2 regions of the Mesorhizobium sp. ISC25 genome follow, and region 2 is predicted to be linked to the other one. Evidence: predicted binding sites of a transcription regulator. Region 2 holds the regulator's gene; the other holds the start of a gene.
What was found. Region 2 encodes LexA, which represses DNA repair genes until DNA is damaged. Its sites were predicted from a motif close to TGTTCNNNNTGTGTTCNG; they were not measured.
Positions count from the first base shown of each region.

Region 1: a site for LexA is predicted at 4,168-4,185, ahead of dinB (DNA polymerase IV). Genes of this name have one in related genera too.

Region 1 covers NZ_CP135441.1:147,813-158,584, reverse strand. The annotation lists gene RQ479_RS00820 (DUF6456 domain-containing protein) at 1-77, opposite strand, end outside; gene RQ479_RS00815 (GcrA cell cycle regulator) at 143-778, opposite strand; gene RQ479_RS00810 (XRE family transcriptional regulator) at 1,328-2,023, shown strand; gene RQ479_RS00805 (hypothetical protein) at 2,078-2,374, opposite strand; gene RQ479_RS00800 (hypothetical protein) at 2,560-2,928, shown strand; gene RQ479_RS00795 (GNAT family N-acetyltransferase) at 3,000-3,458, shown strand; gene RQ479_RS00790 (NADAR family protein) at 3,559-4,107, shown strand; gene dinB (DNA polymerase IV) at 4,238-5,479, shown strand; gene RQ479_RS00780 (FAD-dependent oxidoreductase) at 5,526-7,046, opposite strand; gene RQ479_RS00775 (sulfite oxidase) at 7,681-8,838, shown strand; gene RQ479_RS00770 (sigma-70 family RNA polymerase sigma factor) at 9,188-10,063, opposite strand; gene RQ479_RS00765 (hypothetical protein) at 10,107-10,568, opposite strand; gene RQ479_RS00760 (VOC family protein) at 10,563-10,772, shown strand, end outside.
Region 2 covers NZ_CP135441.1:1,135,195-1,145,966, reverse strand. The annotation lists gene glp (gephyrin-like molybdotransferase Glp) at 1-385, shown strand, start outside; gene RQ479_RS05615 (alpha/beta hydrolase) at 393-1,223, opposite strand; gene kynU (kynureninase) at 1,321-2,568, opposite strand; gene lexA (transcriptional repressor LexA) at 3,019-3,753, shown strand; gene RQ479_RS05600 (ComEC/Rec2 family competence protein) at 3,747-6,212, opposite strand; gene gltX (glutamate--tRNA ligase) at 6,309-7,730, shown strand; gene gltA (citrate synthase) at 7,910-9,238, shown strand; gene lpxB (lipid-A-disaccharide synthase) at 9,363-10,529, opposite strand; gene RQ479_RS05580 (LpxI family protein) at 10,519-10,772, opposite strand, start outside.

The DNA of each region.
Region 1 (10,772 bases), 990 kb from region 2:
ATGCGCACCTGCTCGGCCTCGCCTTTCGGCAATCTCGGTGGCCTGGCTTTGGCCTTCTGGGCGGTTTTGGTGCTCATCGGGTCAGTCCTCCTGGGTTTTGGTCGTCGGGCTGTGGCGAACTTCCAGCCTCATGGAAGCGGGCTCAAATCGCTTCGGCCGGCAGCGTGCGCAGGAAGCGCGCAGCGTGATAGGCGCAGTAGCTTTTCGATGGCTTCGTGCGCAGTCCGCAGCACAGCATGTCCAAACCGGGCCGGCAGCCAGGGGCGTCGTTTTCCGCATCCTCCTGCAGCGTCGTGTCGAGCGGCGCGCGACAGCGCTCGAACAGGCAATCGATGAAGCGCATGGCAACGAAATGCGGTTGGCGGCCGCCGGCGGCGATCGGGCGCGGCGCCGGCATTTCGAGCGGCGCGCCATCGGTCCCGGTGATCCGAGCCGGACCCGGCTGCCAGGCCGGCGGCGCCAGCCTGGCCGACAGCCTTGCCAGGCGGCAGCGTGGCTCGGCTTTCGGAGCCGCCTCCGCTTGACCTGCGGTGCTTGATGGCTCAGGCGCCGAATTTCCGAGCCAGCCGCCCGACCGTCCGCCACACCAGCCCTTGGATCTGGCAAGACCGATGGCGCGCAGACGGGCGGTGCGATGGACGATGCCGATGATGGCCGCGCGTGAGACCGGGCTACCACGCTGCGCACCGAGCCTGGTGGCGATCTTCGCGGCCGACAGTCCGCTCATCAGCCAGTTCTCGATTTGTTCCAGTTCCGAGGCGGAATAGCGGGCGGCCATGATGTTTCATTCCCTGCAAAGATGGTTGTGTGCGGCGCCGGCTTCGCCGGCCTCAGGCCCGAAAGCCGGTCAGCCTTCGCGTGGTCTGCTGCGATCGAGCTTCATCTCGGCCGCCTGCCTTGTTGCGCCGGACACTGTCTTGCCCGTCCGCTTGTCGAAGGCGATGACCGTGCCGTCTTCGGTGCGGATGCAGGAAACCGCGGCATCCGCATTGCCGGCCGGCAGGTAATTCGTGGCCGGAGCCGTGAGGGGAACGCTCCGGCCGTTCCGGCCGCTTGCGCTGCCGGATCCGAGGCGCGAGCCTCGGGCATCGTCCCGGCTGGGGAGGAGGACAGCCGCGACGAAGGGGAAAGGGTTGGCACATGCATGGCCTTGGCGATCGTTTGCGGTACCGCCTCCAGGCGAGCGCTGCCGGCGCGCTGAAGAGCGGATTCGATGACCGATTGCTGGTGAAGCGACTTGTGCATGCCCACATAAGAGCATAACTCAAACCGTAATGCAAGCGATTCTTGCATAGACGAAATCGAATCTTATGCCTCAGATGGAGCCATGGCGAAAACTGCACTGTCGATCAAGGTCGGAACGGCGATCCGCCGGGCACGCAAGCAGCGCGGCCTGGTGATGCGCCACATTGCCGAGCACAACGACACCGACGTCGCTGCCGTCGGCAATTGGGAGACCGGGCGCAACCTGCCCAAGACCGAGAACCTTTTGAAGACCGCCGCTTTCCTGCGCGTCGACCCGGTGGCGCTCGGCAAGGGCGAGGTCGTCTTCCTCGAAGATGCCGGACCGGTCGCCGATGCCGAGATCGTCACCGATCCCGGCCCCCTGCCCGCCGGGCCGATGGACATCCAGCTTCTCGGCACCGCCGTCGGCGGCGACGATGGCGACTTCACCTTCAACGGCCAGCCGGCCGGCTACGTCCAGCGGCCGCCGGGGATCCGGCATCTGCGCAATGTGTTTGCGCTGCACGTGCTGAGCGATTCGATGGTGCCGCGCTACGAGCCCGGCGAGATGATCTATTGCGGCGGCCGCGAAGCGTTGCCCGGCGACCATGTGGTGATCGAGACGCTGCCCGAGCAGAACGAGCAAAACGGCAAGGCTTTCATCAAGAAGCTGGTCAAGCGCACCGCCGCCGAGCTGATCGTCGAACAGTACAACCCGCCCAAGACGCTGACCTTCAACCGCTACGCCATCAAGAACGTCTTCCGCGTCATCCCGCTCAAGGAATTGCTGGGGTATTGAGGCTTGTTGCCTTCTCCCCTTGCGGGAGAAGGGAAGAGCACCACGCCCGCCCCCTCAAGCCCGCCTCGACTGCTCCAGCTCTCGACCGTTGAGCAGGCGCGCCTCGGCGCGGGTCCGTTGCCGGTCGTCGATGAAGGCGGCCTGGATCGAGACCGCGGCGCCCGGCAGGCCGTCGGCCCGGCAGGCCTTGCAGATCAGGCGCCCCGAAAGTGCGGCCAGCGGTGTCTCCGGCATCACCCCATGCCGCTTGAGCTCGGCCGGCTTCCACCACCTGTTGCGTCCGCAGTCGATGCACTCGACGGCAATCGAGACAACATCGGCGATCGTCGCTTCCTTGCCTGCCAATGCCATGGCCAATCCCCATCGTTGTTCCTGCTTTGTTTCGCATCATTATCGGTTTTCCAAGCGGAGTCGAGTCGGTTCCGCTTACACCAACATGAAAGTTTCGCTTGTTCGATTATTTGAGTTATGCTTATATCTGGTGCGGACTGGAATCGGCGCGAGCAACAGAACCGCAGCCGGCCGGCAGCAAGGGAATGACGATGGATCCAGCCCAGTTCGCCCATGCCTGCGGCTATAGCGGCGACAGCCCGGCTATGCTTGCCGCTTTCGCGGCCATCCGCCAGCACGGCATCCGCAAGGCACGCCAGGGTCATCGCCAGCGCAAGGCGGCGATTGATCAGATGAAGCCGAGCCGCGCTCTGTTCCTGGCGGCGATCCGCCCGGCACAGTCAGCCGAGGAAGCACTCGATGACGCCGCCCGCTTCCTGTCGATGTTCCGCAACATGCCGCGCTGGCGGCAGGAAAGGCGCGCCGCCGACCTCGCCCGCGCCAGGCAACAACACCTCTTCGCCCGCTTCTTCCGCCGCTACGGCCATCGTCTCTGGGCGCTCGAGGCCGCCTGAAGACGCGCGCCTCCCTTGCAAGGCAAAACGGATATTGCGATCGCCAACACTGCGCCGTATGTCTCCGCGCGATGAGCGAGATCGAATTCCGTCGTGCCCAGGCGCCTGACCTGCCGGCGATCGTTGCAATGCTTGCCGACGATGTGCTCGGCGCAGACCGGGAAGACCCGTCCACGCCGCTTGCGCCATCCTATCTCGATGCTTTCAGCGCAATCGATGCCGATCCCAACCAGTTGCTGGCCGTCGCCGTCGACGCCGGGCAAGTGGTCGGAACGCTGCAGCTCAGCTTCCTTCCAGGCATTTCGAGGAAAGGCACCTGGCGCGGCCAGATCGAAGGCGTTCGCATCGCCCGGCAATGGCGGTCCCGCGGGGTCGGCAAGCTGATGATCGAATGGGCGATTGAAACGTGCCGTTCGCGCAATTGCAGCTTCGTCCAGCTCACCACGGACAAAGGTCGACGGGAGGCGCACGCTTTTTACGAGCGCCTCGGTTTCACCGCCAGTCATCTCGGCTACAAGATGGCGCTGTAGATCAGCATTTCATCGCATTCAGCGCCGACCGCTCATCTTCGCTACCCCACTCTGGATGGAGCATTGACAAGCCGACCTTTCGCCCTGCTCCATCCGCTCGATGATTTACGACCGAACCTGGCTTGAAAAAACCTTTCGCGCAAAGCCCCGGCAGAAGTTCCTGTTCTTCTGGGGCCATCAGCCGTCCAAGGACGGCCGCATAACCACGTCGTGCTTCAGCCAGTGGTGGCATGCGCCCTTTACCGTCGATGGTCTGAGCTATCCGACTGCCGAACACTGGATGATGGCCGAGAAGGCACGCCTGTTCGGTGATGCTCAGACGGCAACACAAATCCTCGAGGCGGCGAGCCCCAAGCAGGCAAAGCAACTTGGCCGCCAGGTGAGCGGCTTCGATGGCACCAAATGGGATGCCGACAAATATCGCATCGTCACCGAAGGGAGCTTTCAGAAGTTCCGCCAGAACGCGGCGCTGCGCGAATATCTGCTGTCGACGCATGACCGGGTGCTGGTCGAGGCGAGCCCCGTCGACCGGGTGTGGGGCATCGGCCTTGCGGCGGATGACGAGAGGGCGGTGAACCCGCTGCTGTGGCGCGGCGAGAACCTGTTGGGATTCGCGCTGATGCAGGCCCGCGATCGGCTGCGCGGCTGAACATTGCCGCCCTCTCGTCATCTGCGGCAGCCTCCGCGCTGCTTGACAATCCGCCGGCAAAGTTCTCTTTATGTTCTCATCACAACTCGAGACAATGCGGCGTTCGAACCGCCGCGGGCGAACGGGCCGGATGGAAGCCAACATCCTCCACGCGGATCTGGATGCCTTCTATGCCTCGGTCGAACAATTGCTCGACCCGGCCTTGCGCGGCAAGCCGATTGCCGTCGGCGGCGGGGTAGTGCTTGCCGCATCCTATGAAGCCAAGGCGTTCGGCGTGCGCGGCGGCATGCCGGGACGGCGAGCGCGGGAACTCTGCCCGCAACTCATTTTCGTCGGCGGCCATTTCAAGGACTATCAGCGGCTGGGCGATGCGGCCATCAAGGTGCTCGGCGATTTCACGCCGGTGGTCGAGCGGATTTCCATTGACGAGGCCTTTGCCGACGTCGCCGGCTGCACCCATCTGTTCGGCTCGCCGGCCGAGATCGCCAGCAAGATCCGCCGCCGCGTGCGGGCCGAGCTCGGCTTGCCGATCTCGGTCGGCGTAGCCCGCACCAAGCATCTGGCCAAGATCGCCTCACAGGTCGCAAAGCCCGACGGGCTGGTGGTGGTCGATCCGCGCCACGAGCTGGAGTTCCTGCACCACCTGCCGGTCGAGCTGATGTGGGGCGTCGGCCCGGTCACCAGGGAGCGGCTGGCCGGCATCGGCGTCAACACCATCGGCGAGCTGGCGAAGACCAACAGTGGCGCGCTGGAGCGCCTGCTCGGGCCGGCGGCCGGAGAAAAACTCAACGCGCTGGCGTGGAACCGCGATCCGCGCAAGCTCGAGACGCAGCGCCGCGCGCGATCGGCCGGCGCGCAATCGGCGCTTGGCCGAAAACCGGCCGACGAGGACGTCTTCGTACCCGCTTTGCTGCATCTGGCCGACAGGGTCGCCACGAGGTTGCGGGCGAAATCCCGGCCCGGCCGCACCGTCACGGTTCGCGTCCGCTTTGCCGATTTGCGATCGGTGACGCGCTCGATCACGCTCGACCAGCCGATATCGGCAACCGCCATGCTGGCCGAGATCGCCGAGGCGCTGGTGCGCAAGGTGCTTATCGATCATCCGCACGAAAAGACCATCTCGCTGCTGGCGATCGCCGTATCGCATCTGGAGCAGCATGCCGGCCTGCAACTGGAACTGCCGCTCGGGCTCGACGACGACCGCCGCCGCCCCGGCACCAGGAAGGGCGCGGCGCGCTGGACGGCAGATCGCGCCGTCGACAAGATCCGCGACCGCTTCGGCTGGGAGGCGGTCGGCTACGCCTCGGTCGCGCTCGGACTACAGCGGTCGGTTCCCGACGCCTTTCGCGAACTGGCCGAAAAGGAATTGTGAGCCGGCCTGGCTGGGGCGAAAGTCTGGCGATACGATCTCGAAAAGACTATCCGACAGGACCCAGGGGCGATACGGCCGGCCCGTTCAAGGCCGTGCCGTCGACGGCAAAATGCGAGCCATGGCAGGGGCAGTCCCAGCAGCGTTCCAACGAGTTCCAATGGACATGGCAGCCGACATGGGTGCATGCGGCCGAGCGCTTGTGGAGCGTGCCGTCCTCATCGCGGAAAGCCGCCACTTTGGTAAGCCCCTCGCGGACGATAGCGCCCTCTCCCGGCCGCAGCTTATCGGTGGAATCGATTTCGCCAGGCGCGACATACTCGGCAAAACTCCTGATCGCTGTCGCATTCTCCGCCAGATAGTCGCCGATCGCGCGTACCGTCTTGCGGGAGGGCTCGTAAAGTTCCCGCCAGGGGCTTTCCCCCTTCAGGATCAGGTCGGAAATCAATTGGCCGGCGACGACCCCATGGGTGATGCCCTGGCCGGAATCGCCGGTAGCCACGAAGACATGCCGGTCGCCGGGATTGCGGCCGATGAACCCGGCATAGTCGACGGTCTCCATTACCTGCCCGGACCATCGATTGGCTTCGGTGCCGATATCGGGCACCAACCTTTTGATCCAGGCCGCCAGGGCCGCGAAGCGGTCGTCGGCGTCGTCGGCCTGCCCTGTCTTATGGTCCTCACCACCGACGATCAAAAAGTCGGTCTTGCCTTCGCCAGGCTGCAGGCGAACGTAGTGATAGGAATCCAGCGTGTCCCAATAGAGTGCATCCGGCAAAACGTCGCGCGCGATCTCGAACGCCATCGCGTAGGTCCGATAGGGCGCTTGCTTGGTATGGAGCGCGACCCGATCGTTGATTGGCGAGTTGGTGGCGACAACGGCCGATTTGGCAGACACGGCAAAGCCCGAGACCGTGCTTACGCGGACGCCGCCGTCGGTCTCCTCGACCTTGTCGACGATGGTCTCCGCATAAAGCGCGCCGCCGCGCGCGCGAATGCCGGCAGCCAGCCCGCGGAGATATTTGAGCGGGTGGAATGTCGCCTGATTGGCGTAGCGAAGGACGGGCGCATTCGAAAAGCCTGCAAGCGGCACGCCCACGATTTTCTCGACGTCGACTCCGATCTTCAGAGCGGCGTCCAGTTCGCGCTCGATGACGGATTCCTTTCTGCCTGACGCCGGAAACAGAAAGCCGCCGAGGCGGCGGAAATCACACGCGATACCCTCCGCCTCCTGGATCGATTGGACACGGTCGATAGCGGCCGACTGGCTTTGGTAGTAAATCCGCGCCAGTTCCTCGCCGCGCAATTTGATCAGTTCCGAAAAACAGTCGTCGCAGATCGATGACAGATGCGCGGTGGTGCGTGCCGTCATGCCGCTTCCGATCCGGCCGCGGTCGAGCACCGCCACCTTTTGCCCGGCGATGGCCAACTCGTACGCGACCGACAGTCCGGCAATGCCAGATCCGACGACCACGACCTCGACCTGTTCACTCCGCTCGAGCGGAACCGCCTCGGGCGCGACTTCGGTTGTCGCCCAAAGCGGTACAGTCCTTTCATCGCTGACATTCATTGGCGGAGCCCTTCATACCCGACATTCGGATAAACGGACGCCAGGATTCAAAGTTCCTCGACGCCTGAATGCCTGCGTAAGCTTGACGTCACCCACGGGTCCGCCCCGACGCGTTGTGAGCCGGCCTGGCTAGGGCGGTGCGATGCACTTTGCTCAGGAGGGATCGTTTCCTGCAAATGCGACATTCGAGGCGGCCCTGGTCGTCAGGCCAAAAGCGTAGCGCTGCCCCAGGAGATCAGGGCGATGCCGGCCGCCCGGCCAACCCGCGGGCCGGCAGAAAACACCTTTTCGACCAGCACCCGCGAAGGTCCGGAAATGACCCCAGAAGCGGGCGTTCGGCAGCGATCCGAGCAGCAACGATTTGGCAGGACCGGAAATCGGCATGGAATGCCGCAATCATCATCATGTCCCGTCCAAGTTGTGGACAGTTCCTTCTCAAAGGCGCACTCTTAGCGTGCGAAACGCCAGCTAGCGTTTCGTGCAATGCTTCACATGCTTGACTTGCGTCGGTGATTGTCTGACCTATCCGGATACTTCCGGATGGGCAGACCTCACATTGTGTCGCCTATCCGTGATCAGGCTACGGCCTAAGGCACGTTGCAGTCTGTTCCGGATCAACTGGGAGGTAAACAACATGCCTGATTTTCAGCGCAGAGAACTTCTTGTTCAAGGAAGCGCGGCTCTTGCCGCAATTGCTGCTCTCTATACCTCGCGTCGGGCTTACGCTTTTCCAACACGGCCGAGCGAGGAAGTTATTCCGTGGCTGGATCAGCCGACCAAAAATCCCGATCCGGTGGGTATCCAGAAGCAGCTTGTCTGGGAGGATTTGGACAGCTGGATAACGCCAAACGACAAGTTCTTCAGCATCTCGCATTTCAACCGACCAACGATCGACGAGAAGACATGGTCGATGGAGATCGGAGGCCTGGTCAAGAAGCCCTTGGAGTTAACGCTCGCCGACATCAAGGCGCGACCGCGGCAGGAGGTCGTTTTCACAGTGGAATGCTCGGGCAACCACGGATTTCCCTTTTTCACCGGCGGCATCGGCAATGCCCGTTGGGCAGGGACGCCGCTCGCCCCGATCCTTGAGGAAGCCGGTGTTCTGGAGAAGGGCATCGAGGTCGTCTTTTTCGGTACCGACACAGGCGAGATCCCGATACGCGACGTAAAAATGAAGCAGAACTTCGCTCGTAGCATGTCGCTCGTCGACGCGATGAACCCCGACAACCTCCTCTGCTATGAAATGAATGGAGCCGCCTTGCCGGCGGCCAATGGCTTCCCGGTACGGCTCATTGCTCCAGGCTGGTACGGGATCGCCAACGTCAAGTGGCTAAAGCGCATCGAGGTTCGCGATACGCGGTTCATGAGCCTTCTGATGGCCCGTGACTATGTCACCATCCGGGAAGAAGACCACCACGGCGAGACCGTATGGGCCGAGACTTCAGTCGGGCGAGCGCTGATAAAGTCCGCGCCTGCGAAGGTTACCCGGAAAGACTCAGATTACTCCATCATTGGAGCAGCCTGGGGGGCGCCGATCGAACGGGTCGAAGTGCAAATCGATCAAGGGCCTTGGGCACCAGCGACCATTGACCACAGTGAGGAGGCAGAACACGCCTGGAAAATCTGGTCCCTGGCTTGGGCAAATCCTTCTCCTGGAGAACACACGGTGACCTCACGCGCGGTCAGCACCACGGGACAAATTCAACCGGCGATGGACGATCCCTTGATTGCCAAGAAACACACATACTGGGAAAGCAATGGCCAGGTGACGCGCCGCGTGCGTATCGGCTAGAGCATTTTGAGCCAAATGGAAGCATTTGGCGTCCGCATAAATGCGGCAAAACAGATAGTTAGAGCGGGTTACCGGTTCCAGGAGAACCGGATCCGCTCTAAGAACTTGCTGGCATGTGGCAATTGCGTTTGGGTCACCCAGGAGGAGGCTGCCTGATCCGAAGGCTGGCACCGCTCTTTATCGAGCATGACGGGTGTAGGCCGTAGATCCTCTTCGCGACGATACCGCTCCCGAAATCGGAAGCGGAGCCCTTCAGCTTGGTGATCGAGGCGATGGCAGACTTGTCCGGTGGCGCAACCTTGGCCACGTCGCCTCCGCGCGCCATCTCGGCACCATTTCCAGCCCCTCCTCACCTCTCGACGGCCCTGATCTCCGCGTCGACCAGGCACCAGGGCGCATAGCGGAAGTCGCGGATCTGGATGACCTCCTCGCCCGCCCATTCGACCAGCATGAAGCCGCGCACGGCGCCGTCGGCCGCTTGTGGGTCGCGGATGAGGATCGCCGGCCTGCCGTCGACGAAGCCGAGCGACAATGTCCAGTCGCTGATACGGTCGTAATTGCCGAAATAGGTCGACGCCTCGGCCTTGCCGCGCAGGCGGACGCGGTTGACGACATCGAGCCGGACGTCCTCGGCGATCAGTGCCCTGACCGCGTCGAAGTCGCGCGCGTTGAACAGGTCGACATAGCGCCGCAGCCGGCGCTCGTCGTCGGCGTCGAGCCTCGGGGCGAGCGCCTGCTCGGGCTGCAGCGCCAGCAGCTTGAGCTGCGCCCGCCCGCGATGCAGTGCCGCCTTGGTGGCGGCGAGCGTCGCGCCGGTCACTTCGCAGGTCTCATGCAGGCTGAGCCCGAGCACGTCGACCAGGATCACGGCGCTGCGCTGCGGCACCGAAAGCTGCATGAAGGAGCGCAGGCCGGTCTGGGCGGCGAGCCGGCTATCGGCGCTGCCGGAGGGATCCTCGATCACGCTCATGTCGGCCTCGGTCATGCGCGACCTTTCCCGATTGCGCCGCCGCAGATGATCCTGCGCGGCATTGTGGGCGATACGAAACAGCCATTGCTCCGGCCGTTCGACCATGGCGCCCCCGTCGATCGCCTGCAGCGCCTTGATCAGCACCTCCTGGACGATGTCCTCGCCGTCAATCACCGAGCCGGCCATGCGCGCGCAGTAGCGATGCAGCCTTGGCCGCAACTCGACGAGCATCGCCTCCAAAGTCGCCCTGTTCATTTCGGCGTAGCATCCCGTATCTGCGCGAGCGGCATGGCAGGCGCTATCCCGCCTTCTGATCCGCCAGCATACGGTAATTGCCGATGACTTTGACAGGCGATCGCATTGCCGGGGTCGAACGGCGTTCGGCGTGGTTTTCCGTAAATGCCTTGAAGGCGGCAAGCCCGGTCAGCGCCGACGAATCGCCGTCCTGGCCGACGATGTGGACGAACGAGCCATCGTCAAGCTCGAGCACGAGATAGCGCACCGTCGGCGGTGCCGCCTCGCCCAGAGCTTCGAACACTAGTTCGACCAGCGCGCGGTTATCTGCCAGGTCGGCTTGGTTCACACCGTATCGAATGAGCGCGTAGTCCATTGTCGTCTCCTGATTGGTTGGTATGAACGAAGGACGACCGGCTGCGCTGAAAAGATTCTCCTTGCCGAAGAATCTTTTCGGTTGCCCGCATCGTCTTTCCCGCGTGGGCGGCTGCGCGGCAGCCATCAAGCAGGAGAGACGATCATGCATATCCAGTTTGCCGAGCTTCCGGTATTCGACCAGGATCGCGCCAAGGCGTTCTACACCAGGCATCTCGCCTGTCAGGTGCTGGCCGACCAGAAGATGGGCGATGGCGGCTGGCGCTGGATCGAGCTGGCATTTCCGCATGCCGTGACGAACCTGCATTTCACCAGGCGCGCCGACGACGCCCCCGGCGCGGAGCCCGTATTGGTG
Region 2 (10,772 bases):
GATCGCCATGCGGCCGGGCAAGCCGCTGATGTTCGGGCGGCTGGGCGACATTCGCTGCATCGGCCTGCCCGGCAATCCGGTGGCAAGCCTTGTCTGCACCCAGCTCTTTGTGAAGCCGCTGCTGGCGCGGCTCGGCGGCCGCGCCTTTCAGCAGGATATGCGTCGGGCACGGCTCGGTGCTGCCATGCCGGCCAACGATCTCAGGCAGGATTATGTGCGGGCTGTTGTCACAGACGACGCCGGCACCCTCGCGGCGATGCCGTTCGGCATCCAGGACTCCTCGATGCTGAAAATGCTGGCCGATGCCAACGGGCTGATCGTCCGCGCGCCGTTCGCGCCTGCCGCGGCGGCGGGCTCCCCCTGCGACGTGCTGATGCTACGCTGAACCTGCCTCACTCCGAGATCAAGGTCTGGGTCAGCGGATGGTCTGGATCGGCCAAACCGTCGATGATGTTGAAATGGTGCCGGTCAGGCTCGACCACAGAGCTGGTCGAGGCACCTAGGCCGATCCAGATGTTGGCCAGCACCGCGCTCTGGCGCAGGAATTCGGCGCGCTCGCCGCCGCCGGCCCAGCAGGTCAGGCGGGCCTTGTCCATCGGGCGCAGCAGCACCGGGCTTTCGGCCTGCGCCTCGGCCTCATCGATCGCCAGCGTCTCGTTCATGCCGGTGCACATGATCGGGCGCAAATCGTGCACTCCCGAGATCGACACCACGCGACGAACGCGCCGGACCACTTCGGGCGCCAGCGGCGTCGTCGCCGTAACCATCCGGCTAACAAGATGGCCGCCGGCCGAGTGTCCGGTCAGCATCAGCGGCCCTGCGACCATCGCCGCCGCTGTGCCGATCGCCGCGCCGACTTCCTTGACGATGCCGGCAATGCGTATCTGCGGACAGAGCGTGTAGGACGGCATCGCAACCGCATAGCCGCGATCAACAGGGCCAGCGGCAAGATGCGACCAGAAACTCTTGTCGAATGCCATCCAGTAGCCGCCATGGACGAACACCACGAGCCCCTTGGGCTTGGTGGCCGGCAGGAAAAGATCGAGCCGGTTGCGTGGTTTATCGCCATAGGCCAAGTCGAGCCGCGCCCTGCCCTCGGTCGAAAGCACGTCGCGGAAAACCCGCGCTGGCTCGATCCAGGCCGCCGGCCAGCGATCGCTGCCGGCTATGTTGGCGCCGTTGGCATAGGCGTTATCCCAATCGGCAATGTGACGTTCGAACACCCTGCGCCCTCCCCTGGCAATATGGCCTTGCAACGTAGCCGTAAGCATCGCGCGGCGCGTCGTCGCCAGCCTCACGGCTCCAGCTCTCGCATCAATCTCAAGTGACAGCCGCCTTGATGGCGAAGCGCGCATCCTTCCACGCACCGGTGCGCAGGATGTCCTCAAGCACTTCGACGGCCTGCCAGACATCGGCATAGCCGACATAGAGCGGGGTGAAGCCGAAGCGCATGGTCGATGGCGTGCGAAAATCGCCGATCACGCCACGTTCGATCAGCGCGCGCATGATCTGGTAGCCATGCTCATGCATGAATGAAATCTGGCTGCCGCGTTTTTCCCCGTCGCGCGTGCTTTCGAGCGTGAGCCCGTAAGTGCCGCACTTTGCCTCGACAAGCTCGATGAACAGATCGGCCAGCGCGATGCTCTTCTTGCGCACCGCCGTCATGTCGATATCGTTCCAGATGTCGAGCGCGCCCTTCAGCGTGCGCATCGACAGGATCGGCTGGGTGCCGCACAGAAACCGGCGGATGCCGGTGCCGGCCGCATAGCCTGGCTCGAAGGCGAAGGGCCGTGCATGGCCCCACCAGCCGGTGAGCGGCTGCTGGATGTCGGCAAGATGCCGCTCAGCCGCATAGATGAAGGCAGGCGCGCCCGGTCCGCCATTCAGATATTTGTAAGTGCAGCCAACGGCAAAATCGGCCTTTGCCTTGTCGAGCTCGACTGGCATCGCACCGGCGGTGTGGCAGAGATCCCAGACGATCATCGCCCCGGCTTCCTGGGCCCTGCGCGTCAGCGCCGGCATGTCGCGCAGTTCGCCCGACTTGTAGTTGACGTGGTTGACCAACACCACGGCGGTGCGTTCGTCGATCAGCTCCTCGATGCTCGGCGCGTCGACCCCCGAGAGGCGCAGCAGCGTATCTTTTCGCGTCGAAACCACACCCTCAGCCATGTAGAGGTCCGTCGGAAAACTATCGCCCTCGGCGACGATGACCTGCCGCTCCGGCCGCATAGCCATGGCGGCGTGCAGCAGCTTGTAGATGTTGACCGACGTCGTGTCGCAGACCACCGTCTGGCCGATCGCGGCACCGATCAGGCGCCCGAGCTGGTCGCCAAGTTCAAGCGGCATGTTGAACCAGCCGGCCGTGTTCCATGCGCGGATGAGATCATGCGACCATTCCTCGGTCGCGGCCTTGTACAGTTCATCGAAAGCGGCACGTGAAGCAGCTCCTAGCGAATTGCCGTCGAGATAGATCACTCCTTGCGGCAACACAAAACGGTCGCGCATCGCGCGCAGCGGATCTGCGCCATCCATCGCCTTTATGGCCGCGAGATCGGGAATTCCTGTCATGATTTGCCTGCTCCCCCAAAGATCCAACGCAACGCCGGACACGCATCGACTGTTCTTCCATTACCAGGTAGCGCGCAGCAAGGCTCCACCAGCGAGAAGCAGCCTGACCAGGCGGTGGAAACCAGGAGTTTAACCCGAGGTTGGCGTTTTGAGTTCGTTTCGTTCACGGTGCATTGACCAAACCATACAGTCGATACGGGTTCACTTCCGTGCCTTTTGCCGACCGACGGCCGATGCCAGTGGCGCATTCTAGGAAGCCAGAAGGGCGCAAACGACAGCAGAATCAAGGCGATGAGGCTCGCGGCGGGTGAAAATGCGGTACCCCGGTAGGGGACGTCGTTTGTTTCCCGAGCCTTAACGCATTCATTAAACTTTAAACAGTTGCGGAACACAACTGGAACAGATAGTGTTTGTTCTGGGTTTGTTTTTCTGATTCTGTTGGGGGTCGCTATGCTGACACGCAAACAACACGAACTGCTTATGTTCATCCACGAAAGGTTGAAGGAAAGCGGTATTCCGCCCTCCTTCGACGAGATGAAGGAAGCGCTCGACCTGGCTTCCAAATCGGGAATCCATCGGCTGATAACGGCGCTGGAGGAACGCGGCTTCATTCGCCGTTTGCCCAACCGGGCCCGTGCGCTGGAGGTGCTGCGCCTGCCTGACTCGATCGCCCCCGGCCTCAATGCGGCACGCAAGTTCTCGCCGAGTGTCATCCAGGGCAGTCTTGGGCAAGGTGCCCCTCGGCAGGGCAAGCCGACATCGTCGCGCGTCCCTGCAGCCGGCAATGACGACGATGTCGTCGCCGCCGTTTCGATCCCGGTGATGGGCCGCATCGCCGCCGGTGTGCCGATCGATGCCATCCAGCACCAGACGCATTCGATTTCGGTGCCGCCGGATATGATCATGGGCGGCGAGCATTATGCGCTCGAGGTCAAAGGCGATTCGATGATCGAGGCTGGCATTTTCGACGGCGACACGGTGATCATCCGCAATGCGGATACGGCGAGCCCCGGTGAGATCGTGGTGGCACTGGTCGACGAGGAGGAAGCGACGCTGAAGCGGTTCCGCCGCAAGGGCGCTTCGATCGCCCTGGAAGCCGCCAATCCGGCCTACGAGACGCGCATCTTCGGACCAGACCGGGTCAAAGTGCAAGGCAAGCTCGTCGGACTGATCCGCCGCTACTGAGCTCCGCCCTTGGCGCCGGCTTTGGGTTTGTCGGCCCTGCGGTATGGCGGCAGGCCTCGCGCCGCGCGTGAAAATTTCCGCTGCACGTGCCAGGGCCGGTATGATTTTTCGACGGCGAAACGGATTTCGGGGCGTGTTGCCGCTTGTGGATCGAAATAGATGGCCGCACTTCCCGCGCGCGCCAGTTGCCGTTTGGTGACGACGAGGACCAGCCGGTCGTAGTAGCAGGGATTATGGGCGGTGGCGTCGTCGATGACGATCAAGCTGGCAAAGGCGCAGGCTGGCCGTGCAGTATCGCGGTCCTTGGCTTGCGCGATGATCGCGCCGGATGGATGCCTGGCAAGGCAGAGGCCGTCCGTGCAAATGAACGGCATGCCCGGCGGTAGGTCGGCCGGATCGGCAATGTCGAATTGCGGATCGTTCTTTCCAGGTGTTTCCGGCGCGACGATAGCCTCTGATGTGAGCGCGCGTTTCCAGTTGTCGATGGTGAACTCATTCGGGTGTGCCCGGTTGACCGCGAGTTCACCGCTGCCGATCGGCAGCGCGACCAGCCGTGCGTCCTCCGAGATCAATACGTCGGGTACGCGCGTCTGGGTCGTCGTCAGCAAGCCGGCGAGCGCGAAAGGAAGTGCCGCGAGCCGCAACCAGGTCGTCGCCATGCTGGCAATGACGAGGGCGATCGTCACCAAAAGGACAGATCTCAGCGAAATCAGCCCGACCGCATCGATCGGCGAGCGCTCGGAGATCCACCCGGACAGGGCGATCATCGCCGTCAGCCCCTTGCCCATCACGTAGAGGAAAGGCCCATCCGCGCCGAACGGCATCGCCAGCGCACTGAGGACGGCGAAGGGCATGACGACCAGTGAGACGATAGGCATGATGGCCAGATTGGCGAACAGGCTGAGCGGCGCCACGCGCTGGAAATGCCATATGGCGAAAAGCGCCGTGGCGCTCCCTGCAATGATCGAGGTCATCGCCAGGCCGCCCATGCCCAGCAGGACCTTTCGAGTGGCAAAGCGTAGCGGCGACCGCCGCGGCGGCGGCGTGGTGGCCCTGCCGGCGCGGTAATCGGACCAGCCTGCATAGGCGCCGACAAGGGCCGCCGTCGCGGCGAAGGACATCTGGAAGCTCGGACCAACCACCTCGTGCGGCGACACCAGAATGACGGCGATGGCCGAGATCGCCAGGTTGCGCATGGTGAGCGCGGCCCGGTCGAACAGCACGGCGATAAGCATCACCGCCAGCATGATGAAGCTGCGTTCGGCCGCTACCACAATGCCGGAAAAGACGAGGTAGGCCGCAATCGAAAAAAGCGCGGCGGCCGCGGCATATTTCTTGACCGGCCGTCGCGATGAGAAATCGGGAAACAGCGCAAAGGCGCCGCGTAGCAGCGCCATGATGGTGCCGGCGACCAACGCCATATGCAGCCCCGAGATGGAGATGATGTGGTAGATGCCTGTGCGCCGCATCGCTTCGTTGATCTCCTCGGGAATGCCGGCGCGCACGCCGACGATTAGCGCAGCAGCAATCTCGCCCTCGGCGCCGCCGATGCGGCTGCGGATATGGTCGGCGATGGATTCGCGCGCGTCTTCGATCGCGGAAGAAAGCCGCGCGGCAAGCGGCATGCTGCCCGACGACACGACTTTCGGATTGCCGAGAAAAAAGCCGCTGCCGCCGATACCGGCGAAATAGCTGTCGAAGGAGAAATCATAGCTGTCGGGCCGCACCGGCCCGGTCGGCGGCAGCAGCCGCACATAGCCGGCGATCTCGGAACCGGCGGTCAGCTCAGCCGGTATTTTCATCGCCGAAACGCGGACCCGTTCCGGCATGTAGCGCAGTGTCGGCCTGGCGGTTGAGATCACATCGATCGTCAGCCTGATGCGGCCGCTCGCCATGGGCTCGTACGATACGACGCGACCGGTCAGCCGCGTCGAGATTTCGGAACCGAGCATATGCGTCCCGACACGCCAGGTCTCGAACTTGGCGGCAAGCACGCCAAGCGCGCAGAGCAACGCCACCTTGAAGCAGAGGCGCGTCCTGGGCCATGACCGCGAGACGACGGCACAAAGGGCTGCCAAGGCGACGATAGCTATCGGCTGTGGGAAGGCCGGCTCAGCCGCCATCGCGAAATAAACGACCACCCCGCATGCGAGGAACACCGGCACCAGCAGGAAGGCGACGCCGCGGTCGAGTTCCAGGCCGGCCGCCGAGGTTACGCTGTTGCGGATACGGGACGGTGACGGAAGGCGGAAACGACGGCGTAGGCGCACGATGGGCTCGCCCGCGGGCACGGAAACCGTTGCTGGGTCGCTGGCCGGCAGCGACGGAGCATCGAAGCGCGGAGCGGGCAGCAATGCCGGTGTCGGCAGGACAGGCAGGGGAGCGGCAAACAGCAAGCGTTCGCTGACGCCGCTACCAGCGTCCTCGCCCTCGCCCGCACCACGGCCTCGCACAGCCATCGGGTCTGCCCCTTGCGCCCTCGACCTCCTATGCTACATGAACGCGCAACGCGCGAAAGTCCGCAAACCCCCTTCCTTCGCCCGCCTGAGAGTTCCATGCCCGATAAGGTCGTCACCCGTTTTGCCCCCTCGCCCACCGGCTATCTGCACATTGGCGGCGCGCGCACGGCGCTGTTCAACTGGCTGTATGCCAAGCACACAGGCGGCACGATGCTGCTGCGCATCGAGGACACCGACCGCGAGCGCTCCACCGATGCGGCAACCGCGGCCATTCTCGACGGGCTTTCCTGGCTTGGCCTGGCATGGGACGGCGAGCCGGTGTCGCAGTTCGAGCGTGCGCCGCGCCATCGCGAGGTGGCCGAGGAGCTCGTTCGCATGGGCAAGGCCTATTATTGTTATGCGACGCCTGCCGAGCTGGAAGCAATGCGCGAGAGCGCACGGGCCATGGGGCTGCCTCCTCGCTATGACGGACGATGGCGCGACCGCGACCCCTCGGAGGCGCCGGCCGGCGCCAAGGGGGCGATCCGCATCAAGGCGCCGACAGACGGCGAGACGGTGGTGCATGACCGCGTCCAGGGCGACGTGCGCTTTCCCAACAAGGATCTCGACGATTTCATTATTCTGCGCTCGGACGGCAATCCAACCTACATGCATGCCGTCGTCGTCGACGATCACGACATGGGCATCACCCACATCATCCGCGGCGACGATCATTTGACCAACGCCGCACGCCAGACCGTAATCTACCAGGCCATGGGCTGGGAGGTGCCGTCGATGTCGCATATCCCGTTGATCCACGGTGCCGACGGCGCCAAGCTGTCGAAGCGGCACGGTGCGCTTGGCGTCGAGGCCTATCGCGCCATGGGCTACCTGCCGGAGGCGCTGCTTAACTATCTGGCGAGGCTTGGCTGGAGCCATGGCGACGATGAGATCATGTCGATCGCCGACATGATCGCATGGTTCGACATTGGCGACGTCAACAAGGGCGCCGCCCGTTTCGACTTCGCCAAGCTCGAAGCGCTCAACGGCGTGCACATGCGCCGCATGAACGAGGCAGCGCTGCTCGACATCTTCATCGCCACTCTGCCCTATCTAGAAGGCAGCCCGGCAATCGCCGCGCGCCTCGACGACAGACGCAAGGCGCAACTGCTTGCCGCTTTGCCCGGCCTGAAGGAGCGCGCCAAGACGCTGGTCGAACTTGTTGAAGGGGCTGCATTCCTGTTCGTCGAGCGGCCGCTGCCGGTCGACGAGAAGGCGGCGGCGCTGCTCAGCGGTGAGGCGCGCGCGATCCTGCGGGGCGCTCATGCGGCACTAGCCACGGTTTCGGCCTGGTCTGCCGCCTCCGCGGAAGCTGCGATCCGCGACTATGCGCAGGCCGGCGGCCATAAACTCGGCGCCGTGGCCCAACCTTTGCGCGCCGCGCTCACCGGCAAAAGTACCTCGCCAGGTGTCTTTGATGTGCTTGCCGTGCTTGGCCGCGAGGAAAGCCTGGCGCGGATCGCTGATCAAATCGATTAGCAAACTGGCCCAAGAAGATTGGCATTGAAAGGTGTGTTTCGCAGTGCAACATTGGGTCTTGGCCTAATCTGGCGCGCAGATTCAATTGCGGGCGCAAATGTGCGTGTTCCGATGCTTTTGACGTGTTGGGTTCAGATATTTTGCCTTTGCCGGCCTGAGGAAACAAAAAGGAGTTTGCTATGACCGAACCTGCGACAAAAATGGAATTTGGCGGCAAAACCCAGGCATCGACGGCAAAGCTGGAACTCGGCGGCAAAACCCATGAATTCAAGATACGAAGTGGTTCGGTAGGACCTGACGTCATCGACATCGGTTCGCTCTACAACACCACCGGCGTCTTTACCTACGATCCCGGCTTTACGTCGACGGCGAGCTGCGAGTCGGAAATCACCTTCATCGATGGCGATGCCGGCATTCTCTTGCACCGCGGCTACCCGATCGACCAGCTGGCTGAGCACGGCGACTTCCTCGAAGTCTGCTACCTCTTGCTCTACGGTGAACTGCCGACCAAGGCGCAGAAGGACGATTTCGACTACCGGGTGACGCGCCACACCATGGTGCATGAGCAGATGTCGCGCTTCTTCACCGGCTTCCGCCGTGATGCGCATCCGATGGCGGTGATGTGCGGCGTGGTCGGCGCGCTGTCGGCCTTCTACCACGATTCCACCGACATCTCGGACCCTTATCAGCGCATGGTCGCCTCGATGCGGCTGATCGCCAAGATGCCGACGATCGCGGCCATGGCGTATAAATACCACATCGGCCAGCCATTCATTTATCCGAAGAACGAGCTGAATTTCGCAGCCAACTTCCTGCATATGTGCTTCGCCGTGCCTTGCGAGGAATACAAGATCAATCCGGTGCTGGCCCGCGCGATGGAGCGCATCTTCATCCTGCACGCCGATCACGAACAGAACGCCTCGACTTCGACCGTCCGCCTGGCCGGCTCGTCGGGCGCCAATCCCTTTGCCTGTATCGCTGCCGGTATCGCCTGCCTATGGGGTCCCGCACATGGCGGCGCCAACGAGGCAGCCCTGAACATGCTGGGCGAGATCGGCCATGTCGATCACATCCCGGAATTCATTGCGCGCGCCAAGGATAAGAACGATCCGTTCCGATTGATGGGCTTTGGCCACCGCGTTTACAAGAACTACGATCCGCGCGCCAAGATCATGCAGAAGACCGCGCACGAGGTCCTGGGCGAGCTCGGCATCAAGGACGATCCGCTGCTCGACATCGCCATGGAGCTGGAAAAAATCGCGCTGACCGATTCCTATTTCATTGAGAAGAAGCTCTATCCGAACGTCGATTTCTATTCCGGCATCACGCTGAAGGCGCTGGGCTTCCCCACCACCATGTTCACCGTGCTGTTCGCGGTCGCCCGCACCGTCGGCTGGATCGCGCAGTGGAAGGAGATGATCGAGGACCCGCATCAGAAGATCGGTCGCCCGCGCCAGCTCTATACCGGCGCGCCGGAACGGGATTACGTGCCGATCGCGAAGCGGTGAAGATGGTTGGTGAATGGTGAATGGTGAATGGTGAATGGTGAATGGTGAATGGTGAATGGTGAATGGGAGTAGCAAAGCGTCGCTCCCTGTCTATAGAAACTACTATTCACTATTCACTATTCACTCACTTCCTCACCATCCCCATCACCACCCCCGCCGCCATCTCGCCTGACGGCTTGGCGGTTGCCATACGCCCGGCAATGTCGGCAAAACCGTCCTTCTGCCAGGCGCGGTAGGCGGTATCGAAGAACAGCGCCTCCAGTTGCCGCGCCAGATAATGCGGCCGCACATATTGATTGTAGTGTTCCGGCACAACCGGCCGGTCGGCGATGAGATTGGGCAAGGCTGCGCTCCATACTTTGATCAGCGGCTGCGCCATGCGCATGACCGGATCGAGCCGGTAGCAGGAGATCATCGGCACACCTGCCAAGGCGAGTTCCAGCGATACCGTCCCCGACGCGATCAGCGCCGCATCGGCCTTGCCGAAGGCCTGCCATTTGCGTTCGGCATCGAGGATGATCTCCGGCTTCTCGTCCCAGCTCGCGACCGAGGACCTGACCAGGTCGGCGACGTGCGGCACCGTCGGCAACAGCAGGCGCAAGCGGTGCCCGCGCGCCCGCAGGATCGACACCGTTTCGCCGAACGGCCCAACCAGGCGCCGCACCTCACCACGACGCGAACCGGGCAATACAAGCAACGTTTTAACGTGATCTGCAGACAGATCACGCGGCTGCGCCTGCGCCCTGACGGCACTGATTATGCCCGGATCATGTGCAAGGCGATGCCCGACATAGGTGCCGGGCGGCCCGCCCAGGCGGGCGAGTTCCTTCACCTCGAACGGCAGGATGCAAAGGATGTGATCTACATATGGCTTCATCGCCGGCGCCCTGCCCGGCCGCCAAGCCCAAACGCTCGGGCAGACATAATGGACGATCGGGATCGTCGGGTCGGCAGCACGCACCTTCTTGGCGACGCGCAGCGAGAAATCCGGACTGTCGATGGTGATAAGGCAATCGGGCTTTTCACCGGCAATCGCGTTTGCCGTCTGGCCGATCCGCCGCATCAGGCGCGGTAGGTCGCGCAGGATGGCGCTAAGCCCCATCAGTGCGATCTCGCTGCCGTCGAACAATGGCGCCAGGCCGAACGCCTGCAAATGGCGGCCGCCGATGCCGACAAGCCGAACTTCGCGCCCGGTCATCCGCTTTAACGCCTGCACAAGGTCGGCGCCAAGCAGGTCGCCGGACTCTTCGCCGGCGACGACGGCTATCTTCAACGGCCGGTCATTCGCCATGCGCCGGCTCCGCAGCAGGCAGGCCGACCACGAAAAGGCCGAGCGCGTTGGCACGTCCGATGGTGGCGGGACCTTCGAGCACCAGCGAGCGACCGGCTTCGACGGCAATGCCGGCCAGTCCGGCGGCATGCGCCGCATCGACGGTCAGCGGACCGATAGAGGGCAGATCGGCGCGCAGTTCCTGACCAGGCTTGGCGCATTTGACCAAAACACCACGGCTCCTGCCAGCCAGCCTGCCGTGCC